Lactiplantibacillus plantarum: one gene and its partner. Each later gene encodes a partner of the first gene's protein in a complex. Links are inferred from orthologs where the notes say so. Each region holds a gene or a part of one and is shown on either strand. Other genes may lie near its edges.

Region 1 (4,471 bases):
TTTAGATTTGCCATTAGGAAAAGTACGCCTCAAACAAAAGGGATCGGCGGGTGGTCATAATGGCATCAAGAGCATTATTAGTCATGTTGGCGATCAGCACTTCAAGCGCGTTAAAGTTGGTATTGACCATCCTCAGAAGATGAGTGTTGTTGATTACGTGTTGGGGAAATTTACGCCAGCCGAAGTGGCGAAGTTTGACGATGCTAAGATTACGGCGCTAGCGGCGGTCGAAGCTTGGTTAGCAAATGATGATTTTGCGGCAGTTATGAATCAATATAACTAGCCCGGGAGGAAACGACAGAATGGATATTGAAACGATTGTTGAGCAAACGCCCGACTTTCAAACAATTTTAGCAGGTATCAGCCCGCGTAGTCGGCAACTAATCACCGGATTGAACGGTTCGGCACGAACGGTTTATTTAAGCGCGCTATTTCACCAATTAACGCATTCATTACTGATCGTGACCGATAACGGTTTTCACGCGAGTCAGCTAGTGGATGATTTAACGAGTCTCTTAGATGAAGACCAAGTTTTTTTATTCCCAGCTGAAGAAATGATTGCGACGGAGGTTGCGACAAGTTCACCAGAGTCACGAGCGCAACGGGTCCAGGCTTTAAACGCCTTATTGCGTGACAGTCCGGCAGTGATCGTGACCTCGGTTGCAGGTGCCCGGCGGTTCTTGCCGCCCGTCGCACAATTTCAAGCAGCCACGTTACCGGTAGCCGTTGGTCAAGATATTGATTTGGAAGACTTGCAGCGGCAACTACACGACATGGGTTACGTTAAGGAAAAGTTAGTCGCACGCCCAGGAGATTTTGCGGTACGGGGCTCAATCGTGGATATTTACCCGTTAGATGCGGACTACCCTTTACGACTGGACTTCTTTGATACTGAAGTTGATACACTGAAGTATTTTGACCCGGGAACGCAACGTTCGGTGGAAAACTTGGATGAGTATACAATTTTGCCAGCTACCGATTTTATCCTGACAACAGCTATGCTGCAGGCCGGGGCACAGCGTCTTAAAACGGCGATTGCGGCTGAAAGTAAGAAACTCAAGCCAGCCGAACGCCAGACTTTGGCCGATAATTTAGCACAACCTTTAGCTGACATGGAAAAAGGAATTATCGGAAACGATTTATTGTTATATGGCGATTATTTATACGACCGGAAAACGAGTATTTTTGACTATGTGGCCGCTGACGGGCTCGTTATCTTCGAAGAATATTCGCGTTTGCTTGATAGTGAGCAGCAGTTATTAACGCAAGAAGCTGACTGGGTTACGGACCAATTGGCACATCACCGGGTGCTGGCAACTGCGAGTTACGGCAATGATATTCGGGATTTGCTCCGGGATGACCAACATGCACAACTCTTGATTTCGCTGTTTCAAAAGGGCATCGGTAACGTCAAACTAGCGCAAGTCACTAACGTGCGCACACGCCCGATGCAGGAATTTTTTGGGCAGCTCCCAGCGTTGAAGACCGAACTGGATCGGTGGCATAAGCTTAAACAGACGGTGGTCTTGATGGTATCAGAGGCTGAGCGTCTGACAAAGGTCAGTGATACGCTTGATGATTTTGAAATTGAAGCGGTCATGACTAAGGCCACTAATTTACAACCGGGTGCGGTTCAAATCGTGCAAGGTAGCTTGCAAAATGGATTTGAGTTTCCGGATGGTAAATTAGTCATCGTAACCGAGCAAGAAATGTTCAAGAAGGTGGCTAAGAAGCGTCCACGTCGTCAGACCTTGGCTAATGCCGAACGGTTGAAGAGTTATACGGATCTCAAACCCGGCGATTACGTCGTGCACGTCAATCACGGGATCGGAAAGTACGTTGGTATGGAGACGCTGGAAGTTGATGGTGTCCATCAAGACTACATTACGATTGCGTATCAAAATAATGCGAAGATCTTTATTCCCGTGACCCAGTTAAACCTAGTTCAAAAGTACGTTTCGTCAGAATCAAAGACGCCACGCATCAATAAGTTGGGTGGTACCGAATGGACGAAAGCGAAGCGCAAAGTCGCGGCGAAAATTGAAGATATCGCGGATGAACTAGTCGACCTGTATGCCAAGCGAGAGGCGGAGAAAGGTTACGCCTTTCCACCGGACGATAGTTATCAAGATGATTTCGATAACGATTTTCCGTACCCAGAGACGCCGGATCAAATTCGTAGTATTAATGAAATCAAGCATGATATGGAACGACCGAAACCGATGGACCGCCTATTGGTCGGCGATGTTGGTTATGGGAAGACGGAAGTCGCGTTGCGGGCCGCGTTTAAGGCGATTGAGGCCGGCAAACAAGTGGCCTTTCTAGTGCCAACGACCATTTTAGCTCAGCAACATTATGAAACGATGCTGAATCGGTTTGAAGGCTACCCGATTAACGTTGGCATGCTGTCACGATTCAGAACAACTAAGGAAATGAAAGAGACGGTCCAACAGTTAAAGAGTGGTGAAATTGACATCGTGGTTGGTACGCACCGCTTACTGTCTAAGGACGTCGCGTTTGCTGATCTGGGCCTGCTCATTATTGATGAGGAACAACGGTTTGGGGTCAAGCATAAGGAACGACTGAAGGCCTTGAAGGCTAGTGTGGATGTCTTGACGTTAACGGCAACGCCGATTCCGCGAACATTACACATGTCGATGCTCGGTGTACGGGACTTATCAGTGATTGAGACGCCGCCAACGAACCGTTATCCGATCCAAACGTACGTCATGGAACAGAATTTTGGCGTCATTAAAGAGGGAATTGAACGAGAAATGCAACGTAATGGGCAGGTTTTTTATTTGCATAACCGGGTTCATGATATTGATAAAGTCGTTGCACAGATCAAAGACTTGGTTCCTGACGCGGCGGTGGCCCATATTGATGGTCAGATGCCTGAGTCACAACTCGAAGGGATTCTCTACGATTTCATTCGGGGTGAGTACGATGTGTTAGTGACAACAACGATCATTGAGACCGGGGTTGATATTCCAAACGTCAACACCTTATTTGTGGAAAATGCTGACCGGATGGGACTGTCACAGCTATACCAGTTGCGTGGCCGGATTGGTCGGAGTAGTCGGGTCGCCTATGCTTACTTTACTTATCAGCAAAATAAAGTTTTGACAGAAGTTGGTGAGAAACGGTTACAGGCCATCAAGGACTTTACGGAACTTGGATCTGGCTTTAAAATCGCGATGCGCGACTTGTCGATTCGGGGTGCTGGTAACTTGTTAGGTAAGCAACAGCACGGCTTTATTGACTCAGTTGGTTATGACCTCTATACCCAGATGTTGTCAGAAGCAGTGGCGAAGAAGCGTGGTCAGGCGGCTAAAGTTAAGACCGATGCCACGGTCGAACTTGGAATCGAAGCCTACTTGCCGACCAGCTATATTGAAGATGAACGGCAAAAGATCGAAATTTATAAACGGATTCGCCAGCTGGAGAATAATGATCAGTACATGGAAGTTCAGGATGATTTAATGGATCGATTTGGTGATTATCCGGTAGAAGTCGCTGGACTATTAGCAGTAGGTAAGCTGAAGTTACTGGCGGATGACGCGCTGATTGAGAAGATTCAGCGTGACGATAGTGAGCTACACCTAACGTTATCCAAACAAGGGACGGCTAAGCTAGATACTAAAGATATTTTTAAGGCCTTGGCAAAAACAAAATTAAAAGCGACAGTTGGAATTGATGATGATAAAATGAAGGTTAAATTAGTCATTCAGCCAAAGATGCAACAGGATGAGTGGCTGGCGCAATTAACACAGTTTGTCGAACAACTGAGTTTGATCTTAGCCGAAGACGATGTCGCTAGTGCGTCTTAGCTCGGTAGTTGTTGTTATGAAGCATGGTTGCACGGGGTGGGTTAAGCGCTATCGAGTGGAACCAATGGCAAATAGCAGGAATTATCGTCTGATGGGGCGTTGTCCTGGCTAGTCAGGGCGCGGCTCAAATGAATTAGTATGAGACACCGAGTTGCTCGGTAGAAGGGATTTGTTATGCCAAAGGATCACTTGAACACCGTGTTCAAAGGTGCGTTAATTTTATCGATATCATCATTAGTCGCTAAGATTTTAAGCGCGGTATACCGGATTCCCTTACAGAACATGGTTGGTAATACGGGATTTTACGTTTATCAGCAGATTTATCCGCTGTACGGCATTGGCATGACCTTTGCATTAAATGGATTTCCAAATTTTATTTCTAAGTTAGTGGCAGAACAGCCAGACGAAACGAGTAAGTCGCTGATTGCACGGCGGGCGTTTCATATCTTATCCGGATTATCGTTGGTCGTCTTTTTCGGCTTGCAGCTTGGTGCAACGTGGATTGCGGCCCACATGGGTGACGTTAATCTAGCACCAATCATTAGTGCCGTGGCTTGGATGTTTGTCTTTATGCCATGGTTAGCAACCGGCCGTGGTTACTATCAAGGAAAATTTTTGATGGGACCGACCGCAGTGTCCCA
Region 2 (3,381 bases), 170 kb from region 1 along the record:
ACTGCACGTCGTCGTGCCGTACAGATGAAGTACAATGAAGATCATCACATCACGCCACATACGATTAAGAAGGCCATTCCAGAGCTAATTGCTTCGACGAAGACCACTGAAGACGCGGGCAAGAAGGATGACTTCTTAGAAACCGACTTTGATGATATGACCCGTGAACAACAATTAGATATGATTAGTAAGTTGGAAGAACAGATGAAGACCGCCGCTAAGAAGCTCGACTTTGAACAAGCCGCAACGCTGCGTGATACGGTCATGGAATTGAAAGCACAAATTAGCTAGCAGGTTGCTGGCTTGAGATTGAGGAGGCCTTTTTTTGGCAAATGATAAGATTGTCATTCACGGTGCGCGAGCCCATAATTTAAAAGATATCGACGTTACCATCCCGCGCGACAAATTAGTCGTGATTACGGGGCTGTCTGGCTCAGGTAAGAGTTCGTTAGCGTTCGATACCTTGTACGCGGAAGGACAACGTCGCTACGTGGAAAGTTTGTCAGCGTACGCGCGTCAATTCTTAGGACAGATGCAAAAACCAGACGTTGATTCAATTGATGGGCTTAGTCCGGCTATTTCGATCGATCAGAAAACAACATCCAAAAACCCGCGCTCAACGGTCGGAACCGTTACAGAAATCAATGATTATTTACGGTTACTGTGGGCCCGAGTCGGTGAACCGATTTGCCCGAACGATGGGACACCGATTGCGAGTCAAACTGTTGAACAGATGGTTGATCGGATTCAGAAATTACCGGAACGAACGAAGTTGCAGATTTTATCACCAATTGTCCGCCAGAAAAAGGGCGAGCACAAAAAGATCTTTGAAAAGATCAAGCGTGAAGGTTTCGTGCGGGTCCGTGTTGATGGTGATATTCATGATATCAGTGAAACTTTTGAACTGAACAAGAATCAACAACACACGATTGAAATCGTCATTGATCGGATCGTTGTGAAGTCAGGTGACCGTTCTCGGTTATTTGATTCTTTTGAAGCGGCGTTGCGATTAAGTGGGGGCTATGCGATTGCGGATGTGATCGGTGGCGAACCCATTATGTTCTCAGAACATTATGCTTGTCCTATCTGTGGGTTTACTGTGGGAGAACTTGAATCACGATTATTCTCGTTTAACGCGCCTCAGGGAGCTTGTCCAGACTGTGAAGGTCTCGGAATCAAGCTAGAAGTCGATGAGGACCTTGTCGTACCTGATAAGTCGCTGACATTGGCTGAAGGTGCGTTAGCGCCTTGGAATCCAATCAGTTCACAGTATTATCCTGAAATGTTGAAGCAAGCTTGTGAACAGTTAGAAATTCCGATGGATGTGCCGTATGAAGACTTATCAAAAGCTGATCAACAAACGGTTTTGTATGGGTCTAACGGAAAGACGTTCCATTTCCACTACCAGAACGACTTTGGTGGTGTTCGCGATGTTGACGCTGTGTTTGAGGGCGTTATCAACAATGTTGACCGCCGCTACCACGAAACGAATAGTGATTTCACCCGCGATGTGATGCGAAAGTATATGACGGAACTCACTTGTCAGACTTGTCATGGGTTCCGCTTAAATCGCAAGGCCCTGTCTGTCAAAGTTGGTGGCGAACATATCGGGATGGTCTCTGACTTAGCCATTGGTAAGGAACTCGATTTCTTTAACGAGTTGAGCTTATCAGAACAAAGTCTCGTGATTGCTAAACCAATCTTGAAGGAAATCCGCGACCGGTTATCATTCTTGCAAAATGTGGGACTGGCGTACTTAACGCTCAGCCGTTCTGCACGGACGCTGTCTGGTGGGGAAGCCCAGCGAATCCGGTTAGCAACACAGATCGGATCGAACTTGTCCGGCGTGCTCTATATCTTGGATGAACCATCAATTGGATTGCATCAGCGGGATAACGACCGCTTGATTGGTTCACTTAAGAAGATGCGCGATCTGGGGAATACGTTGATCGTGGTCGAACATGATGAAGACACGATGCGGGCCGCTGACTATATCGTGGATATCGGCCCGGGTGCCGGTGAAAACGGTGGTGAGGTCATGGCGGCCGGAACGCCCAAGCAAGTGGCTCGCTCGCGGAAGTCACTGACCGGCCAATATCTATCGGGCAAACGGTTTATCCCACTACCTGAAACTCGGCGTCCGGGTAATGGTAAGAAGATTCGTATCACTGGTGCGGCCGAAAACAACCTCAAGCAAATTGACGTTGATTTTCCACTAGGCGAATTTGTCGTGGTAACGGGGGTTTCCGGTTCTGGTAAGTCGACCTTGGTTAACGATGTTTTGAAACGCGTATTGGCACAGAAGTTGAATCGTAATTCTGAAAAGCCTGGTAAGTATAAGAGTGTCAGTGGTATTAAGAATATTGAACGGTTAGTTAATATTGACCAAAGTCCAATCGGCCGAACACCACGCAGTAATCCGGCCACATATACTGGTGTCTTTGACAATATTCGTGATTTATTTGCACAAACGAATGAAGCTAAATTACGTGGTTACAAGAAGGGCCGCTTTAGTTTTAATACTAAGGGTGGTCGTTGTGAGGCTTGTCACGGTGACGGGATTCTAAAAATTGAAATGAATTTCTTGCCCGATGTCTTTGTACCTTGTGAAGTGTGTCATGGTAAGCAATACAATTCTGAAACGTTGGAAGTTGAATACAAAGGCAAAAATATTGCCGATGTTCTTCAAATGACCGCTTCAGAAGCTGTTAAGTTCTTTGAACCAATTCCAAAGATTCGACGGAAACTACAGACCTTGGTCGACGTTGGTTTGGGCTATGTTAAGTTAGGCCAACCCGCCACGACTTTATCAGGTGGAGAAGCCCAACGGATGAAGTTAGCTTCCGAATTGCACAAACAACAGTCGGGGAAGAATTTCTACATCTTGGACGAACCAACGACTGGGTTGCACAGTGAAGATATTCGGCGCTTGATTGGTGTCTTGGATCGGTTGGTGGATGCGGGTAATACCGTGTTAATCATCGAGCATAATTTGGATGTTGTGAAGTCGGCGGATTATTTGATTGACTTGGGCCCAGAAGGCGGTGACGGCGGCGGAACAATCGTTGCTACTGGGACACCAGAACAGGTCGCTGAAGTGGCTGAAAGTTATACTGGCCAATACTTGAAGCCCGTTCTAGAACGGGATCGAGCACGTGAAGCAACTGCACCTGCTAAATAACGGGCAATGTGCTACACTTGAGTTTGTAATGTAATTTTAATTTAGAGGAGTTGTTTGTACATGGCTAAAGTAGAAAGTTTTACATTAGATCATACCAAGGTTTTAGCACCTTACGTTCGTAAAATTACGGTGGAAAATGGGCCTAAGGGTGATGCCATCACTAATTTTGATTTGCGGTTAGTTCAACCTAACAAGACCGC

What was found. The genes of interacting proteins can lie anywhere in the genome.
Region 2: the proteins of mfd (region 1) and uvrA are in contact, whole or in part, in a crystal structure (PDB 4DFC), measured with the Escherichia coli proteins. The link is inferred for Lactiplantibacillus plantarum from one-to-one orthologs.

What each region holds. Positions count from the first base shown.
Region 1 is NZ_CP039121.1:2,772,347-2,776,817, reverse strand. Bases 1-4,030 are described here. They hold mfd (transcription-repair coupling factor), read left to right. Parts: upstream 1-302; coding sequence 303-3,830; downstream 3,831-4,030. Other genes in these bases: E5260_RS13095 (putative polysaccharide biosynthesis protein), read left to right, coding at 4,005-4,030; pth (aminoacyl-tRNA hydrolase), read left to right, coding at 1-283. In the rest of the region: more of E5260_RS13095, read left to right, coding at 4,031-4,471. UniProt on the Escherichia coli protein: Couples transcription and DNA repair by recognizing RNA polymerase (RNAP) stalled at DNA lesions. Mediates ATP-dependent release of RNAP and its truncated transcript from the DNA, and recruitment of nucleotide excision repair machinery to the damaged site.
Region 2 is NZ_CP039121.1:2,603,402-2,606,782, reverse strand. It holds uvrA (excinuclease ABC subunit UvrA), read left to right. Parts: upstream 1-325; coding sequence 326-3,181; downstream 3,182-3,381. Other genes in the region: E5260_RS12280 (S-ribosylhomocysteine lyase), read left to right, coding at 3,242-3,381; uvrB (excinuclease ABC subunit UvrB), read left to right, coding at 1-291. UniProt on the Escherichia coli protein: The UvrABC repair system catalyzes the recognition and processing of DNA lesions. UvrA is an ATPase and a DNA-binding protein. A damage recognition complex composed of 2 UvrA and 2 UvrB subunits scans DNA for abnormalities.